Allocatelliglobosispora scoriae: one gene and its partner. The main gene of each other region encodes a partner of the protein of the gene in region 2 in a complex. Links are inferred from orthologs where the notes say so. Each region holds a gene or a part of one and is shown on either strand. Other genes may lie near its edges. The genes, in order: F4553_RS28840 and F4553_RS21350.

Evidence for each region.
Region 1: the proteins of F4553_RS21350 (region 2) and F4553_RS28840 are in contact, whole or in part, in a solved structure (PDB 8BNU), measured with the Escherichia coli proteins. The link is inferred for Allocatelliglobosispora scoriae from one-to-one orthologs.

Annotation. Positions count from the first base shown.
Region 1 is NZ_JACHMN010000003.1:462,269-479,249, forward strand. Bases 9,858-12,857 are described here. They hold F4553_RS28840 (3-hydroxyacyl-CoA dehydrogenase NAD-binding domain-containing protein), read right to left. Parts: upstream 12,393-12,857; coding sequence 10,323-12,392; downstream 9,858-10,322. Other genes in these bases: F4553_RS28830 (TolB family protein), read left to right, coding at 9,858-9,921; F4553_RS28835 (hypothetical protein), read left to right, coding at 10,065-10,235; F4553_RS28845 (thiolase family protein), read right to left, coding at 12,389-12,857. Outside these bases: F4553_RS28790 (PQQ-binding-like beta-propeller repeat protein), read left to right, coding at 1-769; F4553_RS28795 (C39 family peptidase), read right to left, coding at 773-1,951; F4553_RS28800 (response regulator transcription factor), read left to right, coding at 2,117-2,779; F4553_RS28805 (sensor histidine kinase), read left to right, coding at 2,776-3,951; F4553_RS28810 (VOC family protein), read left to right, coding at 3,948-4,328; F4553_RS28815 (helix-turn-helix domain-containing protein), read right to left, coding at 4,477-5,391; F4553_RS28820 (metallophosphoesterase), read left to right, coding at 5,562-7,703; F4553_RS28825 (MFS transporter), read left to right, coding at 7,787-8,983; more of F4553_RS28830, read left to right, coding at 8,980-9,857; more of F4553_RS28845, read right to left, coding at 12,858-13,585; F4553_RS28850 (ribonuclease D), read right to left, coding at 13,638-14,951; F4553_RS28855 (S1C family serine protease), read left to right, coding at 15,273-16,109; F4553_RS28860 (hypothetical protein), read left to right, coding at 16,192-16,981. UniProt on the Escherichia coli protein: Catalyzes the formation of a hydroxyacyl-CoA by addition of water on enoyl-CoA. Also exhibits 3-hydroxyacyl-CoA epimerase and 3-hydroxyacyl-CoA dehydrogenase activities.
Region 2 is NZ_JACHMN010000002.1:3,452,378-3,462,818, reverse strand. What follows is about bases 7,619-10,441. They hold F4553_RS21350 (acetyl-CoA C-acetyltransferase), read right to left. Parts: upstream 9,756-10,441; coding sequence 8,481-9,755; downstream 7,619-8,480. Other genes in these bases: F4553_RS21345 (3-oxoacyl-ACP reductase), read left to right, coding at 9,800-10,441; F4553_RS21355 (DUF5926 family protein), read right to left, coding at 7,619-8,367. In the rest of the region: F4553_RS21390 (fibronectin type III domain-containing protein), read left to right, coding at 181-3,585; F4553_RS21385 (metallopeptidase family protein), read right to left, coding at 3,658-4,005; pheA (prephenate dehydratase), read right to left, coding at 4,015-4,962; F4553_RS21375 (hypothetical protein), read right to left, coding at 4,981-5,472; F4553_RS21370 (ACT domain-containing protein), read right to left, coding at 5,554-5,988; F4553_RS21365 (hypothetical protein), read right to left, coding at 6,128-6,568; F4553_RS21360 (hypothetical protein), read right to left, coding at 6,646-7,353; more of F4553_RS21355, read right to left, coding at 7,504-7,618.

The DNA of each region.
Region 1 (16,981 bases), on a different replicon or contig from region 2:
CGCCGATCTGCGAGGCCGTGATCTGCGCAGCGGCGAGGAGCTGTGGTCGCGCCGGTTACCGGTGCAGTCGCCCGGCTTCATCTACGCACTGCAGGCCGTACCGGGGAGCCCGGTCGTCCTGGTCACCGATCCGGGCGGGCTCGCCTACAGCGTCGAGGCCGCCGACGGCACCCTGCGTTCCAGCGCCCGGGTCGCCGCGTCGGGCATCCGCTACGCCACGACGCTGGGCGGCTTCGCGTACTTCGGTTCGGTCGCCGGCGAGCTCAGCAAATACGAACCGGTGCTGCTCCAGGAGGTCTGGCACCGGGACGCCCCGGCCGGGGTCGTCGCCTGCGGTGACGTGCTCTGCGACGATCGGGACTTCGATCCGGAGATCATCGATCCGGTGACCGGGCGCAAGCTCTTCGAACGCAGTCTGACCTGGCAGTACCTGCTGGCTGTCCCCGGTGGCTGGCTCGCCGTGACGAACAATCCGGCGGAGCTGAGCCAGGTCAACTCGACGGCGGTCGCCTACCTCGACGAGCTGGGGTACGGCGCGCGGCCGACCGGTGCCTGGTCCTACCTCGGCCGGGACACCGACGACGCGCCGGTGCTGATGCGTACCAACATCGCCCCGCCGCTGACCTGGTTCGCCCGGCTCGACGCGGCGGGCGGGCTCCAGCTCCTCGGCACCGTGCACACCGCGGTCCGCAACTGCCAGGCGGCCGGGGTGTCGATCGTGTGCACGCTCGGCTCCGACGGCTTCGAGATCTTCCGACGCCGGGGCTGAGCGTCACCAGTTGGGCTGGCTCGGCGGGTCGGGCAGGGCCGCGCCGGCCGGGTGCATCACATAGGCGACGCCGCGCGAGGAGTTGAGCCACGCGCTCTCGAACTCCGCTCGGCCCACGGGTTTGCGCACATCCTCATCGGTGGGGGAGTTGGGGTCGTTGAGGATCGGCTCGCCGTCGGCGGTGAAGCCGACGAGGGCGATCAGGTGGCCGTTGGTGGAGTAGTCGAGCCCGGGGATTTCGTGCTTGCCGAAGGAGGCCGAGAGCACGAGCGGCAGCCCGGCCTCGATGAAGAGCTCCGCCTCGTTGAGCGAGCGCAGCCGGGTGACGAAGCCCTCGAGCCCGTAGCGGCCCGCATATGCCACGTTGAACGGCCAGTTGCCGCAGCCCACGTAGTTGTAGTCGAAGCAGTGCCGCGCGGCGTGGTCGACCCAGCGGTCCTGATAGGACTGATCGACCCACGCGTAGTCGTCGGTCGGCGGCAGCGCCCCCCAGTAGCTCATCACCATCGAGGTGCAGGTCGGGCTGCACCAGGCCTGCCCGCCGTTGTCGTACTGCGGGTACTCGCCGACGTGGATCTCCTGGGAGAACCGGGGGACCTCCAGGGTCACGCCGAGGGCCGCCTGCGGCGTCGAGGGAGTGATCCGGCCCGGCTCGGGCAGGCACGACGCGACGGCGCCGAGCGAACGCAGGGTCGGGGTGAGCTCCGAGCCGATGGGGCGCAGCAGGGTCACCCGGAGCTGCCAGCGATGCAGCTCACGCCCGGGGGTCGCGACGAAGGTGTCGACGGAGACCGTGCCGTCGGCGTCGCCCTGCGCGGGGACCGAGGTGCGGCGCAGCACGGCGTCATCGGCCGCCCAGCGCGCCACGACATACCACTTCGTGAAGGAGCCGGTCGATGTCGCGCCGCGCAGCTCGATCTGGATCCAGCTCCCGCCGGGAGTGGACGCGATCCACGACGAGATGATCTCCTTGGCGCCGAAGCCCGGTGCGACCTCCATCGATGTCCACGTGGCGAACTCGTAGGTGCCGGTCGCTCCGGAGTGCGGGTCCGGGTAGGTCAGCCGCCCCGCCGGCGTGCCGAAGGTGATCGCGTCGCCACCGACCACGGTGCCGATCGCCGTCCCGGCCCGGAAATCGGCGTCGGTCCGCCAGCGGCGGAAGTAGATATCGTTGGGCGTCACTCGCCGAGTGGGGTCAGTCGGGAGCGTCTCCGCAGCCGGGGCGGCACCTGGGCCGACCACACCGGCACTGAACGCGGTGCGAAGTACACTGCGTCTTCTCATGTTCGTAAGCGTGGACGACGCGGCATTCGTTCGCAAGGCTTCGGAACGAAAGGAGGAGTGCGGATGCGTGTTCTCGTCATCGAGGACGAGCGCCACCTCGCCGATGCCATCGCTCGTGGCCTGCGCAGACACGGGATGGCGGTCGACGTCGCCTATGACGGTGACGCGGGCCAGGAAGCCGCCTTCATCACCCGTTACGACGTGGTCGTGCTCGATCGGGACCTGCCCGGCGTGCCGGGCGACCAGATCTGCGCCGAACTCGCCGCCTCCGGCACGCTGACGCGGGTGCTGATGCTGACCGCGAGCGGCTCCGTCGCCGACCGGGTGGCCGGGCTCGGCCTCGGTGCCGACGACTACCTGCCGAAACCCTTCGCCTTCGACGAACTCGTGGCGCGCGTGCAGGCGCTCGGCCGCCGGGCCACGCCGGTGACGCCGCCGGTCCTCAAGGTGGCCGATCTCACCCTCGACCCGGCGAAGCGCACCGTGCACCGGGCCGGGCAGCTCATCGAGCTCACCAACAAGGAGTTCGGCCTGCTGGAGGAGCTGCTGCGGGCCGACGGCTCGGTCGTCTCCACCGAGGAGCTGCTGGAGCGGGTCTGGGACGCCAACGCCGACCCCTTCACGACGATCGTCCGGGTCACGATGCGTACGCTGCGGCGCAAGCTCGGCGAACCACCGCTGATCGAGACCCTCTACGGTGCCGGCTACCGGATCGTGATGCCGTGACCGGTCCCGTGGTCCGGACCGAGGTCCAGCGCCGCGGCCGGCGACTGCGCCCCACGCTGCGCCTGCGGCTGACCCTGCTCAACGGCGTGCTCCTCGTCGGGGCCGGGATCCTGCTGATCAGCATGTCGTTCCTGCTCGTCTCGGACGCCCTGCACCCGGCCGAGCAGCTCCGCGACGGCACCCGGGTCGTCCTCGCCAACGGCAGCGAGCTCGACGCCCGCGAGTGGCAGGAGCTCATCTCGCGCGAGGCACGCAACGAGATCATCGCGAAGGGGCTGCTGGCCCTGCTCGCCATCAGCGTGGTCGGCGTCGCCGGCGGGTACGCCGTGGTCGGCCGCGCGCTGCGCCCCCTGCAATCGGTGACGGCGACCGCCCGGCAGCTCTCGGGGCAGACGCTGAGCCGCCGCATCAACTACGCCGGTGCCGACGACGAGGTCGCCGAGCTCGCCGACACCTTCGACGAGATGCTGGACCGGCTCGCCCTCGCCTTCGACTCGCAGCGGCGCTTCGTCGCCAACGCGTCGCACGAGCTGCGCACGCCGCTGGCGGTGATGCGTACCGAGATCGACGTGACGCTCTCCGACCCGACCGCCGACGTCAAGGAGCTGCGCCGGATGGGAACCGTCGTCAGCGACGCCTCCCAGCGCGCCAACGCCCTCGTCGACGCGCTGCTCGTCCTGGCGCGCAGCGAGGCCGCGACGGCACTGTCCCGCCGCGAACCCGCCGATCTCGCCGACGGGGTGCCGCGGGCCATCCAGGCGCTCGGCAACGAGGTGAAGCGGCTCGCCCTCGGCATCGACGTCGACCTGGAGGCGTCGCGGGTCGTCGGCGACCCCAGCCTGCTGGAGCGGCTCGCGGGCAACCTGATCGAGAACGCCGTGCGCTACAACCACCGCGGCGGCCGGATCTGGGTGCGGACCGCCTCGACCGCCGACCACGCCACGCTGGTGGTCGGCAACACCGGATTCGAGGTGGAGCAGGCCGACGTGCCCGGGCTCTTCGAGCCGTTCCGCCGGGGCGGCCGGGAACGAACCGGTGCCCGGGGCGCCGGACTCGGCCTCTCCATCGTCCGAGCGGTCTGCGACGCGCACGGCGGGACCGTGAGCGCCATCGCCCTTCCCGGCGGGGGACTAGAGGTGACCGTGGCATTGCCACTAGCATCGGCCGGGTGACTGCGTTGATTCGACACATCACAGTGGACTGTGCCGATGCCTATGCCCTCGCCGGGTTCTGGAGCGAGGTCACGGGTTATCCGCGTCACCCCGACGACAAGCCGGGGGATCCAGCGTCCCTGCTCATCGCGCCCGACGGCGAGGGCCCGGGACTGCTGTTCGTGCAGGTGCCCGACGGCAAGTCGGTGAAGAACCGGCTCCACCTCGACCTGCAGCCGACCGATCGCAAGCGCGACGAGGAGGTCGACCGGCTGATCGGGCTCGGCGCCAAGCTCGTCGACGACCACCGCAAGGGCGACGGCACCGGCTGGGCCGTGCTCGCCGACCCCGAGGGCAACGAGTTCTGCGTCGAGCGCAGCCTCGGCGAGCGCGCCTGACCCCGCATCACCGCACCGCACTCGTCGGCACCGCGCTCCGTGCTGCAACGCGCCACGCTTTGCAGCAAAGCGTGGCCTTCGGCGCGGGAATGGCCACGCTTTGCTGCAAAACGTGACACGGGCGCGGCTTGCGCCGCAGGAACGGCTCTCACCACTCCCACGTCACGCCGTAGGCGCCGGGCGTGGGGTCCAGGGTGATGAACTGGATCGTGTGCGGTGGCCGGGCGATCTCCGCCTCCCGGATCCGCTGCACCGGCAGGGTGTTGCGCGGCTGATAGTGGCTGTAGCAGCGGGCCGGCACCCGGCTCGGGTCGAACGAGACCTGCAGCGTCAGGTCCCGCGACGGCCGGGAGATCTCCAGCCGGATGTAGTTCTGGTGCTGGCCGGGCGGGTAGCGCAGGCCGAACTCGATCATCGCCAGCTCCCCGGCGGCAAGTGGATAGTCCAGCAGGAACTCGAAGACGCAGGTGGAGCTCGGCACGTCGGCCCGGAAGCGCGCCGGCCGGCACCCCTCGGCGAAGGTCACCGTCGGCGGCTGGGGCAGCGTGGCGCAGCGGGAGACGAAGATGACCCGGCGGGTGTCGTCACGATCGGCGCGGACGATGCGGCGCACGTGGATCGACTCCTCACACCCCTGCGCGTCGATCCGGTAGGCGACGCTCTGCGAGAGCTTGAGCGGCTGAGCCAGATCGTCGGGGGTGGCGTCGACCTTCGCCAGCACCCGCAGGACCGACTCCGGGTGGTACCAGAAGGCGTCGTACCGCAGATTGGTGTTGAATTTCGGCAGCCAGCTGCCGCGCGGCCGACGCGGCCCGACCAGCGCGGCGAGCGCGCCCGACGGGACGCCGAGGATCTCCTCCAGGGCTGCGAGCGCGGCGAGCGAACCCAGGCGTTCCGGTTGGGTGGCGCCGGTCTGCCAGTAGCTGATCGTGCTCGCGCTGAGCGGGGTCTCCCGCTCGCGCAGTCGGCGGGCGAGGTCGTCGAGGCTGAGTCCGCTGCGCTGGATCGCCGCGCGCAGGCTTCCGCTGAACTCGGTCGCACCGGCCCCCATCGATTCAACCACCTCCCCTCGCCTCGATGCGGCAGCAAGCCACACTAAAGAAGGACACCGTCCCCCGATCGTGAGTATGCATCCAGGGTTATCCAGACGGCTATGGCTGATGGCATTGACGAAGGTCGTCGCCTGGCTAGGGTTCGAGGCACCGAATAGCCCTACGCCGGACGAGGGACACGATGCGATTCTTGCGAAGCGGCGGATCCGCCGCACTCCTCCTCGTCGGCGGCCTGCTGGTCGGTGCCGGACCGGCCACCGCCACTGTCCCGGCACCGGACCTGGTGGCGATGGTGCTGCCGGAGCCGGCGGCCCAGGTGGCGCAGCTCGCCGAGCCGGGCACGCTGGCCCGCCATGTCGCCGTCAGCGGCGCGGGTGTGGCGGCGGCACCGCAGCTCGTCTGCGACCGGGGCGCCCACTGGCTGCGACTGCGCTTCACGGAGCTGGCCCTGCGCGGGTCGGACCGGCTGACCCTGACGGGTTCGGCGGGCGGCAGCACGGTCCTGACCGCCAAGAACTGGCCCGGCCAGGCGTTTCACACCCGTGCGCTGCGCGGCGACTGCGTCCAGGTGAGCCCCGCGATCGCCGATCCGGCGAGCCGCTTCACGATCGACGCACTGCAGTCGGGCGCGCAGCCCCTCGCGGCCGCGACGGTGACGGTCGCCGCCGCCGGTGACATCTGCGGTGAGGCGTGCAACCAGACCGACGACCTGGTCACGGCGATGGCGCCGACCGCGGTGATCACGATGGGCGACAACGCCTACGAGAGCGGCACGCTGGCGGAGTACAACGCGAATTACCAGCCCACGTGGGGTGCCTTCAAGTCGATCACCTATCCGGCGCCGGGCAACCACGAGTACCAGACCTCGGGCGCCGCGGGCTACTTCGACTACTTCAACGGTTCCGGTGTCCAGAATGGACGGGCGGGTCAGCGCGGCCAGGGCTACTACAGCTTCAACGTGGGCGACTGGCACTTCGTGGCGCTCAACTCCAACATCGCGATGACGGCCGGCTCGGCGCAGGAGGTGTGGCTGCGCAACGACCTCACCGCCAACACCAAGCCGTGCACCGCCGCCTACTGGCACCACCCGCGCTTCGCCAAGGGCAGCTACGGCGACAACACCGACGTGCTGCCGCTCTTCCAGGCGCTCTATGACAACCAGGCCGACCTCGTCTTCAACGGGCACGACCACAACTACGTACGCTTCGCGATGTCCCGCCCCGACGGCACGAAGGACACCGTCAACGGCATCCGCGAGCTGCTCATCGGCACCGGCGGGCGAGCGCTCTACACCACCACCAGCCCCACCGCCGCCACTGTGGAGGTCAGCAACAACAACACCTACGGCGTGGGCAAGCTGACGCTGACGGCGACCGGATACACCGCGGCCTTCGTACCGGTGGCCGGGCGTACCTTCACCGATTCGGTGACCGGCACCTGCAAGCGCGCCGCGACTTCACCGGACTTCACCGTCACCACGGTCCCGACCGCGCTCTCCGTGCCGCGGGTCTCGTCCGGGTCGGCGACGGTCCGGGTCACCAGCACCGGTGGCTTCGCCGCCGCGACCGCGTTGACCGTCTCGGGCCTGCCGACCGGCGTCTCCGCCGCGATCACGCCGCCCTCGGTGACGCCGCCCGCCAACGGCACCGCCACCGCGACGCTGAACCTCACCGTCTCGGCGACCGCCGCGCTCGGCACCACGAACCTCACCGTCACCGGCACGTCGGGCGCGCTGACCAGGACGGCGACGATCCAGCTCACCGTCACCGCGGGCGGCGGCACGGTCTTCACCGACGACTTCGAGACGAACAAGGGCTGGACGATCAACCCGGCCGGGTCGGACACCGCGACCTCGGGGCGGCTCGAACGCGGTGACCCCGAGCAGACCACCTCGACCGTCAACAGCCAGATCAAGCAGCTCGGCACGACGCCGAGCGGGGTCAACTGCCTCGTCACCGGGCGACTCGCCGGATCGAGCTACGGCGCCAACGACCTCGACGGCGGCACCACCTCGGCCCGCTCGCCGCTGATCACGCTGCCGACGGGCACGCTGACGCTGTCGCTGAAGTCCAACGTGGCCTACGGCAGCAACTCCTCGACCGCCGACTATCTGCGGATCTCGGTCGTCGACGGTGCCACCACGACCAAGGTCTTCGAACGGCTGGGTGCGGCGACCGAGGTCGCCGGTGCCTGGCAGACCGCCACGGTGAACCTCTCGGCCTACGCGGGCCGGTCGGTCTATCTGCTGATCACCGCAGCGGACGCGAGCACGGCAAGCCTCTTCGAGGCGCAGGTCGACGACATCGCGATCGTCACGTCGTAGCTCGGTGTGGAGAGGCGGCCGGAGGGACGAGGACCCCCTCCGGCCGATCTCCGCTTCAGCACAACCCCGGAGGTAGCACCCGCGTGTACGTCACCACTCCGTCCCTTCCCGGCGGAACCAGGGCGGTCCCGGCGACCGTGATCGGCCTCGGCATCGTCAGCCTCGTCACGGACGCGTCGGCGGAGATGGTGACCGCGATCCTGCCGCTCTACCTCGTCTACGGGCTCGGGCTGGGCTACCTGCAGCTGGGACTGCTCGACGGCCTCTACACCGGCGCCACGGCGCTGCTGCGGCTCGGCGGCGGGCACCTCGCCGACCGGTGGGGGCGCCCCAAGGCGGTGGCGGTCGCGGGCTACGGCATCTCCGCGCTCACCAAGCTCGCCTTCCCGCTGGTCGGGGCCTCCGCCGCCGGTATCGGCGCCACCATCGCCGCGGACCGGGTCGGCAAGGGGATCCGTACCGCACCGCGCGACGCCATGATCACCGCAGCCACTCCGCCGGAGACGTTGGGGCGGGCGTTCGGCGTGCACCGGGCGCTGGACACCGCCGGTGCGCTGATCGGGCCGCTGATCGCGTTCGCCCTGATCACGCTGGTGGCGGGTGGCTACGACACGGTCTTCGTGACGAGCTTCTGCCTCGGCGCGATCGCCGTCCTCATCCTGATCTTCTTCGTCGACGTGCCCGGTGCCCGACCCGCGGTCCCGATCGCCGTCCGCGAAGGGGTCCGGCTGCTGCTGCGCCCCGAACTGCGGCGGATCTGCCTCGCCGCCGGGCTGCTCGGGCTGCTCACCGTCGGCGACATGTTCCTCTTCCTCGCCGTGCAGCGCAGCGCCGGGCTCCCCAGCGAACTGCTGCCGCTGCTGCCGCTCGGGACCGCGCTCACCTTCATGGTCGCGGCGATCCCGGTGGGCAGGCTCGCGGATCGGCTCGGGCGTCGACGGGTCTTCCTCGCCGGGCACGCCCTGCTCATCGGGGCATACGGGTTCGTCGCGGTCGGCGGGGCGGGGTGGTGGGTCGCGGGTGCCGCCCTTCTCCTGCACGGGATCTTCTATGCCGCGACCGACGGCGTGCTGATGGCGCAGGCCGGACCGCTCCTCCCCGCGGAGCTGCGCGCCAGCGGGCTCGCGGTGGTGCAGACGGTGCAGGCGCTGGCGCGGTCGCTCGGCGCGGTCGGCTTCGGCTTCGCCGCCCAGGCCTTCGCTCTGACCTGGGCGTTCACCGGTTACGCGGTCGCGCTCGCGGCCGCACTCGGCCTGCTCACGCTCCGGGCCGCACGATGAACAAGCGCCACGTCGGCATCGCCCTCATCGTCGCCCTCGTGCTCGGCGGCGCGGGCTACGTCACCTGGCGCGCGCTCCCGAGCACCGAGGCCCAGGCCGCGCCGCTCGACCTGACCCGGCCCGGCACGCTCATCGCCGTCTCCACAACCGATCAGCGGGTACGCCAGACCGCGCCCTCCGGCACCGCCGGAACGGGACCGGCGTGCCAGCGCTCCTACGCCGCCGCGGGCACCCTGATCTGCCTGCGCTCCGCCCTGCCGATGGGCTTCCAGGCCGCGATCTTCGACCGGGAGATGGTGCTGCGCAAGACGATCGACCTCTGGGGCACCCCCAGCCGCGCCCGGGTCTCGCCGTCGGGCCGCCTCGTCGCCTGGACCGTCTTCCACAGTGGAGATTCCTACCTGCGCGACGGCGAGTTCTCCACGATCGCGGGCGTCTACGACCTGTCGACCGGGGAGCATTACGGCTCCCTGGAGGACTTCAGCGCGACGATCAACGGGGTGATCGTGCGGATGGACGAGCACGTGAACTACTGGGGGATCACCTTCGCCGCCGATGACCGGACCTTCTACGCCACGATGGCGCTGGCTGGTCGGACCTGGTTGGTGCGAGGCGACCTGGTCGCGCGGACGCTCGTCGCGATCGGGACCGACGTGGAGTGCCCGTCGCTGTCGCCGGACGGGACGCGGATCGCCTACAAGAAGCGGGTCGCCGGTGGGTGGCGGCTGCATGTGGCGCCGCTGGCGGGGTTCTCAGTGACGGGGTCGGCGCCGTCGGTTGCGTTGGCGGAGGTGCTCTCCGTGGACGACCAGCCCGCGTGGGCCGACGAGACGACGGTCGCTTACGGGGTGAACGGCGCGATCTATGCCGTCCCCGCCGATGGGAGCGGTGCTCCGACGTTGTTGCGCTCGGCGTCGTCGTCCCCGTCGTTCCCCTGACCCGCCGCGCCCCAAGACCGCCGCGCCCCCAGGCCGCCGCGCCCCCAGACCATCGCGCCCAAGATCGTCGCAACTCTTGAAGAGTTGGTGTTATTCGCCGCAACTCTTCAAGAGTTGCGGCGATCTTGGGGCGCGGATTTCAAGTGCTCGCCGACGAGGAGGTGGGTGGTTGCTCGGGCTGGTCCGCGTGGCGCGGGTTCGCGATCTTCTCCGTGGGAGATCACGTCGCTTTCCCTGAAGCAGACGTGATCAATGCCCAAGATCACGTCTGCTTCAGGGAAAGCGACGTGATCTTCGGGCCGCGCGCGTGGTGATCGCACCAAGTTTGGGGAAACGGTGTGATCACCGACCGCATGATCGGCGCAACTCTTGAAGAGTTGCGCCGATCATGAGAGCGAGCCTTACGCGGGGAGGGTGACTACGCCGGGGGCGGCGAAACGCTTGCCCGTCACCTTCTCCGACGTGCCGGAACGGTCCAGGTAGGGCGTGATCCCACCGAGGTAGAACGGCCATCCGCCGCCGAGGATCATGCAGAGGTCGATGTCGGCCGGGTCGGCGACGACACCCTCGTCCAGCATGATCCGGATCTCCTGGGCGAGGGCGGCGACGGCGCGGTCGCGTACCTCCGCCTCGGACAGCGGCGCGTCACCGACCTGCAGCAGCGCGACCACCTCGGGGTTGACCTCCTCATCCACGATCAGCGGGAGGCCCGACTTCACGATGGCGCCGAGGTTGGCCGACAGGCCGAACCGGTCCGGGAACGCCTCGTGCAGCACGGTGCCGACGTGCGCGCCGACGGCCGGGCCGACGAGCTGGAGCAGCTCGAACGGGCGCATCGGCAGGCCCAGCGGGTCGAGGGCGCGGTTGGCGACGTCGACCGGGGTGCCCGCGTCGATCGCGGCGTAGATCTCCGAGAAGAGCCTGGTCATGATGCGGTTGGCGACGAACGCGGGAGCGTCCTTCACCAGCACGCACGACTTGCGCAGCTTCTTGCCGACCGCGAACGCCGTCGCGAGCGTGGCGTCGTCGGTCTGCTCGGCGCGGACGACCTCCAGCAGCGGCATGATCGCGACCGGGTTGAAGAAGTGCAGGCCGACGACGCGCTCGGGGTGCTCCAGGCCGCTGGCCTGCGCGGTCACCGAGAGCGAGCTGGTGTTGGTGGCGAGCACGCAGTCGGGCTTCACGATCTGCTCGACCTCGGCCCAGACCTTCTGCTTGACGCCGAGGTCCTCGAAGACCGCCTCGATGACGAGGTCGGCATCGGCGAAGGCCGACTTGTCGACGCTGCCGGTGACGAGTCCGCGCAGCTTGGCAGCGGTGCCGACGGCCATACGGCCCTTGGCGACCGCCTTGTCGATCTCGTTGTGGACATAGCCGACACCCTTGGCGACCCGCTCGGCGTCGAGGTCGGTGAGGACCACCGGCACCTCCAGGCGCCGGGCGAACAGCAGCGCGAGCTGCGACGCCATCAGACCGGCACCGACGACGCCGACCTTGGTGATGTCGCGGGCGAGCGTGGGGCTCGGTGCACCGGCCGGGCGCTTGGCCCGCCGCTGCACCAGGTCGAAGGCGTAGAGCCCGGCCCGCAGCTCCTGGCTCATCACCAGGTCGGCGAGCGCCTCGTCCTCGGCGGCCGTGCCGTCTTCAAAGGAAGCAGTGCGGGCCAGCGCCAGCAGCTCCAGGGCCTTCGTCGCGGCCTTGGACGCGCCGTGCAGCTTCTTGTCGAGCTCGCCACCGGCGAAGCCCAGGACGGCGTCCCACATCTCGCTGCGGTCGACCTCAGCCCGCTCGACGGTGATCGTGCCGCCGACGACACCGGCGGCCCACTCCAGCGACCGCTCCAGGAAGTCGGCCGGCTCGAAGAGCGCGTCCGACATGCCGAGCTCGTGGGCCTGCTTCGGCTTGAGCATCTTGTTCTGCATGAGCGGGTTCTGCACGATGACCTGCGCGGCACCGATGACGCCGATCAGGTTCGGCAGCAGCTGCGTGCCGCCCCAGCCGGGCACGAGGCCCAGCGACACCTCGGGCAGCGCGAGCGCCGCAGCGCCCGAGCTGAGCGTCCGGTAGTGGCAGTGCAGCGCCAGCTCCAGGCCGCCGCCCATCGCAGCGCCGTTCACAAAGGCAAAGGTGGGTACGCCACTGTCGCGCAACCGGGCGAACACCCGGTGCCCGAGCTGACCGATCTCGAGAGCCTGCTCCCGTTCGGTGACGAGGGCGATCCCGGTGATGTCGGCACCGACGCAGAAGATGTAGGGCTTGCCGGTGACGGCGATGAAGGCCGGGTCGGCGGCGAGCGCGGTGGTGATCGCCTCGTCGAGGCTGGCGAGCCCCGCCGGGCCGAGCGTGTTGGGCTTGGTGTGGTCGAGCCCGTTGTCGAGCGTGATCAGTGCGGCGGGCTTGTCGAGCCCCGGCACGCGTACCGACCGGAGGAGCGCCTTGGTGACTACCTCGCTGGGGTTGACGACGGTCACTTCGACTCTCCTGTCCAGTTGGGGTTCTCCCAGATCACGGTGCCGCCCATGCCGATGCCGATGCACATCGCGGTGAGCCCGTAGCGGACCTCCGGGTGCTCGGCGAAGTGGCGGGAGAGCTGGGTCATGAGGCGTACGCCGGAGGAGGCGAGCGGGTGCCCGATCGCGATGGCGCCGCCCCACGGGTTGACGCGCGGGTCGTCGTCGGAGATGCCGAAGTGGTCGAGGAACGCGAGCACCTGCACCGCGAAGGCCTCGTTGAGCTCGAACAGGCCGATGTCGTCGATGGTGAGACCGGCCAGGCGCAATGCCTTCTCGGTCGACGGGATCGGGCCGATGCCCATGATCTCCGGCTCGACGCCGACGAATCCGTAGCTGACCAGCTTCATCCCGACCGGCAGGCCGAGCTCCTCGGCGACCTCGCCGGCGACGAGCAGGCAGGCGGTGGCGCCGTCGTTGAGTCCGGCCGCGTTACCGGCGGTGACCCGGCCGTGCGGACGGAACGGGGTCTTCAGCGTGGCGAGTTTCTCCAGGCTGGTGGCGCGGGGCGCTTCGTCCACCGTGGAGAGTCCCCAGCCGCCGTCGGCGTCGCGCACGGCGACGGAGACGAGGTCGGGCTGGAGCTTGCCGGCGGCGTAGGCCGCTGCTGTCTTCTCCTGCGAGGCGAGGCCGTAGGCGTCCACCCGCTGCTTGGTGACCTCGGGGAGCCGGTCGTGCAGGTTCTCCGCCGTCGAGCCCATGACGAGGGCGGACGGGTCGACGAGCTTCTCGGCGAGGATGCGCGGGTTGGGGTCGACGCCCTCACCCATCGGGTGGCGGCCCATGTGCTCGACGCCGCCCGCGATCGCCACGTCATAGGCGCCGAACGCGATGCCGGAGGCGACCGTGGTCACCGCGGTCATCGCGCCCGCGCACATGCGGTCGATCGAGTAGCCGGGGACGGTCTTGGGCAGGCCGGACAGGAGTGCGGCGGTGCGCCCGATCGTCAGGCCCTGGTCGCCGATCTGGGTCGTCGCGGCGATGGCGACCTCGTCGACCCGCTCCGGGGGCAGCTGCGGATTGCGGCGCAGCAGCTCACGGATGCAGCGGATGACGAGATCGTCGGCGCGGGTCTGCGAATAGACGCCGCCGGCCTTGCCGAACGGTGTGCGGACGCCGTCGACAAAGACGACGTCGCGAACGGAGCGGGGCACTGAGCCTCCTCGGGAGAGTAGGTGGTACCCCTGATGTTACTCGCGAGTAAGACTAGTTGGGGAGTGCCCCCGCCAACTCCGTCGCCAGCAGGTCGATCTGCCAGCGCCGGGCACCGTACCGAGCGAGCTCCGCAGTGATCGTTGTCACGTCGATCGGGTCCGGCGGCTCCCAGGCGAGACGGCGGACGGTCTCCGGCGTGATGAGGTTCTCCGGCGGCACGTTGAGCTCCGTGGCGATGCTCATCACCACCGCGCGGCACCGGCCCAGACGCTCCGCCGCGACCGGGTCCTTCTCGCTCCAGCGATGCGGGGGAGGCGGCCCGTCGAAGCTCGGCGTCGTCGGCAGGGCGCTGTCGGGCAGCTCCCGCGCCTCGGCGAGCGCATCGAGCCAGGTCTGGGCGAGGCGACGGATCGAGCGGCCGCCGAAGCCGGGCAGGAGCAGCAGCTCGCGCTCGTCCTTCGGGTCCATCTCGGCGGCGGCCACGATCGCGGTGTCCGGCAGCACCCGGCCCGGTGCCGTGTCGCGCCGGGAGGCGATGGTGTCGCGGGCGTACCAGAGTGCGCGTACCCGGGACTGGGCGCGCGCACCGCGGACCCGGTGCATCCCGGAGGTACGCCGCCACGGATCCACCCGGACCTTCGCCGGCTGGCCCCCGCCCACGACGAGCGCGGCGAACTCCTGCGCCGCCCACTCGGTCTTGCCCTGCTTCGCCAGCTCCTCGACGAGCAGGTCCCGCAGCTCCACCAGCAGCTCGACGTCGAGCGCGGCGTAGGTGAGCCAGGACTCCGGCAGCGGTCGGCTGGACCAGTCGGCGGCGGAGTGGTGCTTCTCCAGCGAACGGCCGAGCAGCTGCTCGGTGAGCGCGGCGAGGCCGACCCGCTCGAACCCGGCGAGCCGGGCCGCGAGCTCGGTGTCGAAGAGCTTACGGGGACGCAGTCCGACCTCGGCGAGGCAGGCGAGGTCCTGGCTGGCCGCGTGGAGAACCCACTCGGTGTCGGCGAGCACCTCGTCGAGCGACGAGAGGTCGGGCAGCGGCACGGGATCGATGAGAGCCGTGCCGGAACCACGCCGCCGCAGCTGCACCAGGTAGGCCCGCTGGCTGTAGCGGTAGCCCGAGGCACGCTCGGCGTCGAGGGCGACAGGGCCCACGCCGCCCTTGAAGCGGTCGATGATCTCGGCGAGCTGGGCCGAGGTCGTGGCAGGGACGGGCGTCCCCTCGGCCGGAGCCGTCAGGGGCGTGGAGGGCGGACCCGGGTCGCCGGGCGGGGCGACGGGCTCGGATGATGCCTCTGTTGCAGCGTCATTCGGACCTTCGCCTGCCGTGCGGGTGCGGGTCCGACGGCGCAGGGGTGGTACGTCGGTCACGCCTTACACCGTATGCGTACGCGGGGGTAGCGCGCGCGATGCCACCCCCGGCGCGTCTGTTCGGCCACATGATGCGCACCGTTTCGGTACGCCTGATCGGCACTCGGTGAATCACTGCTGACAGGTTTGCGCTGTACCGCTACTGTCTCCCGTGCCGTGACCGCGATCATGTGGAAGCGGAAACGGGGAGGTAGACCGCACATGCAGCCGCAGCTGCCGCAACAACCTGTGTACGCCCAGCAACCGCCGACATATTACGCATATCCGCCGGTTCAGCCCACGTACCCGCCACAGTACCCGCCCGCCCAGCAGCCTCCGGGCATGCAGCCGCCCGGCATGCAGCCCCCGGGTGGGCAGCCGCCGGTGCCGGTTCCGCCACCGCCGCGTCGACCGGTCTGGCGCATGATCGTCGTGGCGGTGGTTCTCGTCGCGCTGGGTGCCGTGACCACCTGGCAGGCCCTGCGCATCGATCGCCTGGAGGACCGTCTCGCCGACGCCCAGGGCGCGAGCGCGGCCGACCGGAATGCCGCGAAGGCCGCCGCCGACCTGCTCGCGGGGCGGGTCTCCAGCCTGGAGAAGGACAACTTCAAGGCTGACAAGATCGCCGCCGCGGCGCTGCCGAGCGTCTTCCGGGTGACCGCGGGGCGCTTCAGCGGAACCGCCTTCGTGGTCGGCAAGGCCAACGCCGGTGGCGGCAGCAACCTCTTCACCAACTTCCACGTGGTGCAGTCGGTCTGGGACGGCGGCGGCCGTACCGTGGCGATCGCGCACCGTGACCTGCGCTTCTCGGCCAAGATCGTTCAGGTCGACAAGGAGAAGGACCTCGCGGTCCTGGAGTCGACGGAGAAGTTCCCCAGCCTCGCGACCGCGACGAGTCAGGCGAGCCCCGGCGAGAACATCGTCGTCGTCGGCGCCCCGCTCGGTCTGGAGAGCTCGGTGACGACGGGCGTGGTCAGCGCGGTCCGCGACGTCGCGTCGCTCGGCGGCAAGACCGTCCAGTTCGACGCGCCGATCAACCCCGGCAACTCCGGCGGCCCCGTCATCAACGCGCAGCTCCAGGTCGTCGGCATCGCTAGCGCCAAGCTGCGTGACGCCGAGGGGATCGGGCTCGCGATCCCGATCGACGTCGCCTGCACGCGCTTCCCGATCTGCTCCTGATCCACCGATCGCCGTCGCCACGCGACCTGCGGCACTGGATCGACCCTCACCTGAACCGAAATAACCTTAAATAGGAGAATAAATGTCCCACCCCGAGGGCGCTCCCGCCGCCCCAGAGCCGACCTACCCCGCCGTGGTGCCGACGCAGCCGTCCGCGCCCGCCCAGGAGTCCTACGCCCCGACCGAGGCGCTGCCCGCCGTCGAGCCGACGGCCCCCATCGAGCCGGTCTACACCCCGGCCGAGTCGAGCCATGCTGCGGTCGAGCCGACATACGCCCCGGTAGAGCCGACCCACGCCGCGGTCGAGCCGGTCTATACATCTGCGGAGCCGACGTATCCGCCTGCGGAGCCGGTCTACAACCTCGTAGAGCCGGTCTACACCCCGGTGGAGCCGGTCCACGCCACGGCTGAGTCCACCCGCGCTGCGGTCGAGCCGACCTACACGCCTGCGGAGCCGACGTATCCGCCCGCTGAGCCGGTCCACACGCCGACAGAGCCGGTTTACGCTGCGGTCGAGCCGGTCCACACGCCGGTAGAGCCGACCCACGCCGCGGTCGATCCGGTCTATACCCCGGCCGAGTCGAGCCACGCTGCGGTCGAGCCGGTCTACTCGGCTGCGGAGCCCGCGTACACCCCCGCTGAGCCGGTCTACTCGCCCGTCGAGCCGGTGGCCGCGCCCGTCGAGCCCGTCTTCCTCGCACCTGAGCCGACGGTCGAGCCGGTCGTCGAGCCGGTTTCCACGCCGGTTTTCGAGCCGGTAGCGGCCCACCAGCCCGCGCCGGTCGAGCCCGTCGCGGCGTCGGTCGAGCAGCCCTACGTCGCACCGGTCAGCGCGCCGGCTACCACCGCTCCAGTCGTCGCGGCCCACCAGC
Region 2 (10,441 bases):
CAAGAGTAGATCCGCTGTGCAAATGACTGTGTCGCACACGCGACTCGGCGCCGGGGACACGCGTCCGGTGACAGAGCGCACCGCTTCGGTCACCGGAGCAGCCTGAACGACGATTGTGGAGCGTGCGGGGCGTGGCTTGGCTGGATGTCTGCTCGTCAACCAGCTTCCAGGAGGCCACTCGTGCGCCGTCCGCTCCCCCTCGTACTGGTGCCGATCCTCGTCGGTGCACTGCTCCACGCGCCCGCCGCCTACGCCGCCCCGCCAGCCGGCCCGGCCTCGGTCACCGCAGGTGTGGAGGGGCTGAACCTCAGCGTCGACTGGACTCCGCCCGCCGATGCGACGGGCGTGACCGGATACCGCCTCACCACGGTTCCCGCAGGTCCAGCCCTGGAGGTGCCGGTCGGGACCGATCACGCGGTGCTCACCGGTGCCCGGCCCAACACCGCCTATTCGGTACGCGTGAGCTCCCTCGCCGGGGCCGAGGAGTCCGCGCCGACGACCGCCGGTCAGCAGGTCAGCACTGCGGCGCCGGGCGGGTCGCTGCACGGGATCACACCGACGCGCCTGCTCGACACCCGCAGCGGTCTCGGTGCCCCGAAGGGCCCGACACAGCAGGTCTCGCTGCTCGTCACGGGTGGCGCCCCCGAAGGGGGATCGGTCGTCCTCAACGTGACGGTGACCGCGCCCGCCGCCGCCGGCTACCTCACCGCATACCCCGACGGGATCGCGCGGCCCACCTCGTCCAACCTCAACTTCGCCGGTGGCCAGACCCTCGCCAACCTGGTCGTCGTACCGATCGGGGCCGGCGGACGGGTGATCCTCTACTCCTCCGCGCCGACCCAGCTCATCGCCGACATGGCCGGCTGGTTCACGACTCCCGCGCAGGCCTCGCCGTCGGCCGGGCTCTTCCACGGGATCAATCCGGCCCGGCTGATGGACACCCGCGAGGAGCTCGGCGGCTCCACCCCGGCGCTGGGTGAGACCGTGGAGCTGCAGGTCACCGGCGAGGGCGGTGTCCCCGCCGAGGGGGTCGCCGCCGTGGTGCTCAACCTCGTCGCGGCCGGTCCGCTCGGCGCCGGCTACGTCACCGTCTTCCCCACCGGTGCACCCCGGCCGACCGCGTCGACCCTCAACTTCGCCGCCCGGCAGGTCGTCGCCAACCGGATCATCGTGCCGGTCGGGACCGACGGCAAGGTCAGCTTCTTCAACCAGGCGGAGTGGACGCCGCTCGTCGTGGACGTGGCGGGCTGGTTCACCGACGGCTCCGACCCCGCGAGCGGCGGCTCCTATCTCGCCGGGGTCACCCCGACCCGGATCGTCGACACCAGGTCGGGTCTGGGAGCACCCAAGGCACCGATCGGGCCCGCTGCCACGCTGCCCGTGACGATCGCCGGGAAGGCGGGGCTGCCGTCGGCATCCGCCGCTACGCCGCCCAGCGGGGTCATCGCCTCGATCACCGCGATCGCGCCGACGGCGGCGGGGTATTTCACGGCGTACCCCTCGCTGACCGCGAGGCCGACCGCGTCGGACCTGAACTTCGCCGCGGGCGCGACCGTCCCGACCCTGGCCGTGACGCCGCTGGGCGTCGACGGCGACCTGATGATCTACAACCAGGCGGGCAGCACCCACGTCATCGTCGACATCGTCGGCTACTTCGTCGGCGACACCGCGATCCCCTCCACCACCCACGACCCGGCGCCGGGCGCGGTGACCCAGGTCGACGGCGCACCCGGCGGCGACCAGGTGGTGACGCTGGCTCCGGCCGCCGCCGTCCCCGAGATCGGCGAGGTGATCGCGGAGGGCGCGACCGCAGCGGCCCCCGACGGCCTGCTGGTACGCGTCACCGCCGCGAGCACCGACGGCGCGGGCAACCACGTTCTCGAGACCGAGCCCGCGACGATGCAGGAGGCCTTCGGCAACGGGCACTTCGCGATCTCGGCCCAGCTCTCCGACGCCGACGTGCAGACCTTCGGCTCGGCGAAGACCCTCGGGCCGGACCTGCTGCGCCGCCGGTTGAGCGGTGACGCGCCGATCACCTCGGTGAGCCAGCCCATCGGCAAGGTCCTCACCTGCGGCGGTGGCGGGCAGATCAGCGTCACCGGCAGCCTGAGCGTCACCCCGTCGTTCAACATCTCCGTCGACTGGGGCTGGCTCTCGATCAAGTCGGTGAGCTTCACCGGCACGCTCGCCGAGGACGCCTCGCTGGTGGCGACCGCGCAGGCCGCCGCGAACTGCAGCGTCGGCCCGGTGGCGCTGCTGCCGGCGCCGGTGCGCTTCGCACCGATCACCTTCTCGGTCGGCCCGGTGCCCGTCGTCATCACCCCGCAGCTGCAGTTCTACCTCTCCGCCCAGGGCAACGTGACCGCGCAGATCACCGCGTCGGCGGTCCAGCACGCCTCCGGGACGCTGGGCCTGCGCTGGGACGGCGGCCTGCACCCGATCGCGGCGACGAGCAGCACCTTCACCTACGACCCGCCCTCGGCGTCGGTGGTCGGCACGGTCACGGCGAAGGTCGGCCCCCGCCTCGAACTCTTCCTCTACGGCGTGGCCGGTCCCTACCTCACCGCCACGGCCGGGGTGAAGCTGACGGTCAACCCGGCCGCGACACCGGCCTGGTCGCTGACGGGCAGCCTCGACGCGGGCGCCGGGATCACCCTGCCCGCCTTCGACTTCGACAAGAGCAACCCGTCGATCCTGCACTTCGAGAAGGTCATCGCCCACGCACCCTGGCCGCAGCACCTCTACCTGGTCCAGTGCGTGACCGCCGACTGCTACACCACGCTGAAACTGGTCCGGGCCAACGATGACGGCACCGGCGTGACGCAGATCGGCGGCACCTTCGGCGGCGGCGGTCTGGGTCTCGCGGTGAACCCGGCCGGCACCGAGGTCGTCTTCAACAAGGCCGGCACCGGTACCGACTACGCGATGTCGCTCTACGCCCGCAACATCGCCACCGGCGTGGACCGGCGGCTCACCTCGCAGGACCTCTCCTGCCCCGACATCGGCACCAACGACATGTGGCCGGTCTGGTCGCCCAACGGTCAGACGATCTCCTTCCAGCGCAGCAGCAGCTTCGGCTGGTCGAGCTGCCCGTCGGACGGCGTCTACACCGTGCCCGCTGCGGGCGGCGCGGTCACGAAGGTCAGCGGCCTCACCCGGGCCGACAGCCCGCCGTCGTGGAACCCGTCGACCTCCCGCTGGGCGATCAGCCGCAGCGCCACCACCTCGTCGCTCTTCACCACCAACACCAACGGCACCGGCAAGCAGACGCTCTACACCCAGCCGCCGAACGGCGCCGGCCTCGGCTTCCCGGTCTGGTCGCCCGACGGCGGCACCATCGCGGTCGGGTCCGGTGACGGATACATCTACGGGTACGCCCCCGGTGGCGGCCGGCAGTGGGCCATGCGGCCGCCCGGATACACGGGTTCCGGCTGGTTCTCCTGGTCCCGGGACTCCGAGACGCTCTTCTACATGCAGTACAACGGCAACACCAAGCTGCTCTACCGCGTGGCGGCCGGCAACGCCGGGCAGATCAGCACCATCGCGTTCAGCCTGCCGATCAAATACCACACGCTGGGGCTCTGACTGCCGTCACGTTTTGCAGCAAAGCGTGGCCATTTCGCTGCGCGAGGCCACGCTTTGCTGCAAAACGTAGGGTCAGTCCCAGCCGAGCTGGTGCAGGCGGGCGTCGTCGATGCCGAAGTGGTGCGCGATCTCGTGCACGACCGTCACCGAGACCTCGTCGATGACGTCCTCCTCCGTGTCGCAGATGCGCAGCGTCGGATTGCGGAAGATCGTGATCCGGTCGGGCAGGACACCGGCGTAATCCCAGCCCCGGTCCGTGAGCGCGTGCCCCTCGTAGAGCCCGAGCAACTCGCCCTCACCGGGCGGCGACTCCTCCTCGATCAGGATCACCACGTTGTTGAGCAGTGCCATCAGCTCGCCCGGGACCTCGTCGAGGGCATCGGAGACGAGCTCCTCGAAGCGTTCCCGGGTCATCTCGATGGCCATGGGTCAGTGGCCCCCGGCTCGGACCCGCGACAGCCAGGCCGCCGAGTCCGCGTAATCCACGTCGGAGAGCCCGGCCGGCGACGCCACCGGCGGCTCCGTGCCGGTCGGCACCGCACGCGGGTAACTGCCGAGGAACCGCACGTCCGCACAGATGCGGCGAAGCCCGGCGAGCGCCTCACCGACCCGGGCGTCGGCGACGTGGCCCGCGCAGTCGAGGAAGAAGACGTAGCGGCCGAGCCGTTCACCCGTGGGGCGCGACTCGATCCGGGTCAGGTTGACCCCGCGCACCGTGAACTGGGTCAGGACCTCCAGCAGCGCGCCGACCCGGTCATGGGCGATGTAGACCGCCAGCGAGGTCAGGTCGTCGCCCGTCGGTGCGGGCGGTGTCCCCGGCCGCGACACCAGCGCGAAGCGGGTCATCCCGTCCGGATGATCGGCGATCTTGTCCGCGAGCAGCGAGATGCGGTAGCGCCCGACCGCGATCGGTGCGCAGATCGCCGCATCGACCACGCCCGAGGCGGCGTCCTGGGCGGCAGTGGCGTTGGAGAGCACGTCGATCACGGTGGCGTCGGGCAGGTGCGCCCGCAGCCAGCGGCGGCACTGCGCGCTCGCCTGCGGGTGCGCGGCGACGCTGCGGACCAGGTCCAGCCGGATCTCCGGCCGCGCGGCCAGCACGAACTCGACCGGGATCACCACCTCGCGTGTGATCACCAGCGGCTCGCCGTTGGCGAGCTCGTCCAGCGTCACGCCGACCTGGCCGCCGACCGAGTTCTCGATCGGGACCAGCGCCGCGTCGGCGTCGCCGTCGCGCACGGCGTCCAGCGCCTCCGGCACGCTTCGCGCAGGCTTGCGGATCCCGCGCTCAGCAGCGGGAATCGTCAGCAGGGCCTGCTCGGTGAAGGTGCTCTCCGGGCCGAGATAAACAAAACGCGTGGGAGGTACGCCGGGCATAACGCTGAGGCTATCCGATCAGCAGCGAGCCGCTGAGATGATCCCGACCGGGGCGTGTGTGCGTACGTCGACGGAGCAGACATTCGTGCCGGCCGTGACCAGCTTCAACGCCGTCGGCGCTCCCTGCGTCACGACCTGCAGCGGGTCCTTGCCGGTGACCGTGAGGATCGTGTACTGCCAGGTGCCCGCGCAGAGCGGACCCATCGGCACCGCGATCACGCCGGTCTTGGGCAGCAGCTTCGTCTTGGCCCGCAGCATCGCGATCACCTGATCACCGCTCGGCCGCCCCAGGCACGCCACCGCGTAGTTCTCCGCGAACGTCGCCTCCGCCCCCGGCGTCGTCGCGCTCGGCAGCGGCAGCGGGATCACCGGCCGCCCCGTGGTCGGCGCGGTCGACGGGCTGGGCACGGGCACGCCGGGCTTCGGCTCCAACTCGGGCGGCACACCGCAGCCGACGAGGGTCAGGGCGAGCGCGGACGCGAGCAGGGTGAGCGTGAGGGGTCGTCGCACCGTTGAAGAATGCCACTCCGACACGCCCAACCACGCCCCGTGCCGACGATGGTTACCCGAAAGCGACCCCGCAGGACCCGGTTACAGGTTTGTGACCCGGTGCCCGGCCGCCGTCAACGCGGCCACGGCCTCGGCCAACCGCACCGACGGGACCAGCACGTAGTCCGTGTCGTAGGTCGAGAACGCGAAGATGTTGACCCGGGCCTCCGCCAGCGGCGACGCCACCGAGGCCAGGATTCCCGTGAGTGCCAGGTCCAGCGGCCCCGCCACCCGCAGGCACCGCCAGCCCGTCTCCACCACGGCACCGGCGGGTGCCAGGTCGGCCCGGCAGATCACCGAGGTCTCGGCGGGCGTCCACGTGATGGAGGTCAGCGGCGCGGACCGCTCATCCCCCGCAGCAGACCGAGCCCGAGCCCCTGGCCGGGACGAATCCGGCAGCAACTCCGCAGGAACCGGTGAACCCGCAGGCAGCCGGCACACTGCGTACGGCTCGGGTAACAGGTCAAGGTGGAGCATGCGTCAAACCCTACGCAGTGACGTTTACATCCGTCGCATTTTGGAGTCCTGCCTCACAGGCGTGGGGTGTGGCCGCGGTGGGTTCTGGGGTCGATCGCCGCCCACAACCCGGTCCACCCACCCAGCGGCAGCGGAGGAATCAGATCTCACACAGGAAGGTCAGCGACCCAACGGCGGCATCGTCCTGGCGCACGGGAGTGGAGATGGCGTCCAGAGTGCGCGTGGTGGTGTCCTGGTCGACGCAGCGGACCCGGATCAGGCCCCGGGCCAGGCGGCCGGACGCGATCGCCAGTAGCGGCGGGATCAGGTCTCGTTCGGCGTCGGGGAGATCGATGCCGGCTGCCGTGAAGTCGATCAGGCGGAGCGCGTCGTGCAGCCGGCCGCCCAGGGAGGAATTCCGCAGGCAGAGGAGCCTGGCGCAGCTCGCGGTGTATGCCACGATCTGCGCCTCGGCGTCGATGATCAGTGCTGCCTCGCCGGCGTTGACGAGGGCCGTGGCCCATCGTTCGAGGGCGGGTTCGGCGGCTCCCGTACCGGCATGAAACCCGGTCGGCGAGAGTGAGAGCTCGACATGTGTCATCACGCCTCCCGGGGTCCTGTCACTGGTCGCACGCTACTCGGGGGTCGCGTGCTTGTCACCTTCCGGTTACCCTTCGCCTACCCTTGCGGGGCGGAGGTCCCTTCGGGGTACCACGTATAGGGCTGATACGGCTCATTCACCCAGGTCCATGGGCTTCTGGCCACTTCGGACAGCTTTTCGGCGGTAACGGCGGAGATCCGCCTGCCGCCCGCGGAGAGCACCCGGTCGAGCTCGCGGTAGGACGTGATGATGCAGTCCTTGGGCAGGCCGTAGACGGTGATGAGCCCTCTGCCGACGAGCGCGAGGACCGGAACCACCGGGATGGTGAGGCCGACGGCTGCCGAGAGCGCCTTGCTGGCTCGCCGCGCATCCTTGCGGGCGGCCGGGACGAGCGCCGGTCGGCGTCCGCTGATCTGGACCACGTCGCCGGAGATCAGCACCTTCTTGGAGCCGTGGTCGGCGACGCTGACGGAGAAGATGCCGCCGGGACCGATGGCGAGGAAGCCGGCGTGGTCGGCCTCGTTGTTCACCCGGCGAGCGGCTGCGGGGTCGGCGGTGACCGGCCGGACCGAGTGGGGCCACTCGATCACGTGCCACTCCGCGCCGAGGTTCTCGAGGCGGCGGCCCGCGCGGGCGCCCGCCGCCTCGAGGCGACGCGTCTCCTTGCTCTCACGCCGGCGCCGTGCCCACTCCAGCGGGTTCATGCGCAGCGCTTCCAACGATGAGTTGCCCGGCGATGGGCCATCAACGGGCAACGGCATAGGACGGATCGGGAACGTCGTCATCGTGTGCCTCCGGCCTCCCGGGTCGATGCACAAATTGAGTTGGTGCCGTCACCCTACGTGAAGTAGCGTGATCGAAGTTAGGGGTACCTCACGGAGTGACGCATGAGTGAACTTCGATGAATCAGACGTTCTGTGTCCAGAACGGACAGATCACCGCAGAGTGAGCTGCCGACTGAGCAGGCCCTGCTTCGCCCGGCGCGCATCGGGGTCCAGCGGGCCGGTCTCGGCGAGCACCGCCGCGTAGCGCTGGGTGAACGCCTCGAACGGCTCCTCCCACGACTCCGCCGCGTCGTCGGCGGGCAGGTCCCAGACCGGCACAAGGCGGCCGTGAGCACGGAACATGCCCGCGAACCGGGTCTGCTCACCGAGCTTCAGCTCGCCACGGGCGTGCAGCCGGGACAGGGTGTCCATTGCGGACTCCTCGCCATCGGGCAGCACCCAGCGGATGTGAGCCTTCTCACCCATCCGAGTCCAGTACGCGGCCTTGGCGGCATTCAGCTTCGTCGTCGGTGTGATCGCGGAGTTCGCGGAGTCGAGCGAAGCGCGCACACCCGGGTCGTCGTCCTGGCCCTCGTCCAGCCAGAAGCCGAACGTGTCCTGCATCGTGATCTCCAGCGGCCCGTCCGCGAGCACGTCTGCGAGCCGCTCACCCTCGCCGGCCAGGGCCGGAACGGCGACGGGCTGCCCCGGCGCGCTCTCCAGGGCGCTCAGGATCGCGACGGCGAGGTCCCGGTTGACGTCGCCGGACTGCACGTGGCGCTGCAGGCCGAGCATGATCCGACCGTCCTGCTTGACCATGGCGGGCCACGCCATCGGCAGGATCGTCGCGAGCAGGATGTCACGCTCGCCGTACTTCTCGACGAGGGTGGGGTGCAGCCGCAGCGGCGCCGTCGCGGCCGGGACCAGCTCGCGAAGTGCGATCCACTCCGGCTCGTCGGCCAGCCCCGCGAAGGGGACCGGCACGTAGACGTCACGGATCTTGGCGGCCTTAGGCTCGCGATTCTTCTTGCTCACGGAGACCCACCTTAGTGCCTCCCGCGCGTTCAGCTTCTCCCCTGTCACGTTTTGCAGCAAAGCGTGGTCTCGCGAAGCGAGATGGCCACGCTTTGCTGCAAAACGTGACAGGGTCAGCGTTCTAGGATCGCGACGACGCCCTGGCCACCGGCTGCGCAGATGGAGATCAGGCCACGGCCGCTGCCCCTGGTGGCGAGCAGCTTCGCCAGGGTGGCGACGATGCGCCCGCCGGTCGCCGCGAACGGGTGGCCGGCCGCGAGCGAGCTGCCGTTCACGTTGAGCCGGGCTCGATCGATGCTGCCGAACGGGGCGTCGAGGCCCAGCCGCTCCCGGCAGAACTCGGCCGACTCCCACGCGGCGAGCGTCGCCAGCACCTGGGATGCGAAAGCCTCGTGGATCTCGAAATAGTCGAAGTCCGCCAGGGTCAGCCCGTTGCGGGCCAGCAGCGTCGGCACGGCGTAGACCGGGGCCATCAGCAGGCCGTCCTGGTAGGCCGCACCCGGCGTGAAGTCCACGGCCGAGGTCTGCGCGTCGACCAGGTACGCCTGCACCGGCAGCCCGCGCTCGGCGGCCCACTCGTCGGTGCCGAGCAGCACCGTCGCGGCCCCGTCGGTGAGCGGGGTGGAGTTGCCCGCGGTCATCGTCGCGCCGAAGATGGGCTTGAGGCTGCCCAGCTTCTCCAGCGAGGAGTCCGGGCGCAGGTTCTGGTCCCGGCTCAGCCCGAGGAACGGCGTCACCAGGTCGTCCATGAACCCCGACTCGTAGGCGGCGGCGAGCTTGCGGTGCGAGTCGAGGGCGAGGACATCCTGGTCCTCGCGGGTGACCCCCCACAGCTCGGCGGTGACCGCGGCGTGCTCGCCCATCGACATACCCGTACGCGGTTCGGCGTTGCGCGGCAGCTCCGGCCGGAATGCCTGGGTGGGCCGCAGTTTCAGGGCCGCCTTCAACCGGTCACCGGTGGAGCGGGCGGCGGAGAGCTCGATCAGCGCCTTGCGCATCTGCTCGTTGAGGGCGAGAGGCGCGTCGCTGGTGGTGTCGACGCCGCCGCCGATCCCGGAGTCGATCTGCCCGAGGGCGATCTTGTTGGCGATGCCGACGATCGCGGCGAGGCCGGTGCCGCAGGCCTGCTGGACGTCGAGCCCCGGCGTACGGGAGTCGAGTGTGGAACCGAGAACCGTCTCACGGGTCAGGTTGAAGTCCCGGCTGTGCTTGAGGACCGCACCGGCCGCCACCTCGCCGAGCTGCACGCCGGCCAGCCCGAACCGGGCCACGAGACCATCGAGCGCGGCGGTCAGCATGTCCTGGTTGGAAGCGCGCGCGTAGCGTCCGTTCTGCCGCGCGAACGGAATCCGATTGCCACCGATGATCCCCACCCGGCGGGTCTGCATGTTCATGGGTTGACCCTAACTTACTCGCGCGTAATATACGACTCATGTCGGACCGCTATGCATCATTCGCCCGCAGTGGCGCTGGAAAAGCACTGGTCAAGCGCCTCGGTCTGCCCGACCCGCCGAAGCTGCGCCGCTACCGCGAGGGTTCGGCATTGATTGAAGGACCGGTTCTCGTCGCCGGGTCCGGGCGGCTCGCCGAGGGGCTGGCGGCCGTCCTGCCGACGGGTACGGTCGAGGTGGTCGCGGGTGCCCGGCTCGGTGCGCTGATCATCGACGCGACCAGCATCGTGAAAATCGCCGACCTGCGTGAACTCTACGAAATCGGGCATCCCCACGCCCGTTCACTCATGCCGTCCGGCCGGGTCATCGTGCTCGGCGCAGTGCCCCTCGCCGCGCAGTCCGGCGAGGACTACGAGGCCGCTGTGGTCGCGCAGGCGCTCGAAGGGTTCACCCGCAGCGTGGGCAAGGAGTTCGGGCGGGGCTCCACCGCGCAGCTGGTACGCGTCGCGGCCGACGCCGGTGTCGACGAGGTGCGCTCCACCATCGAGTTCCTGCTCTCGGGGAAGTCCGCCTACGTCTCGGGCCAGGTGATCACTGTGGGAGCCGCCGAGGTCGGCACCGACTCGGATCTCAGCGGGAAGATCGCGCTGGTCACGGGGGCTGCCCGGGGGATCGGGGCAGCC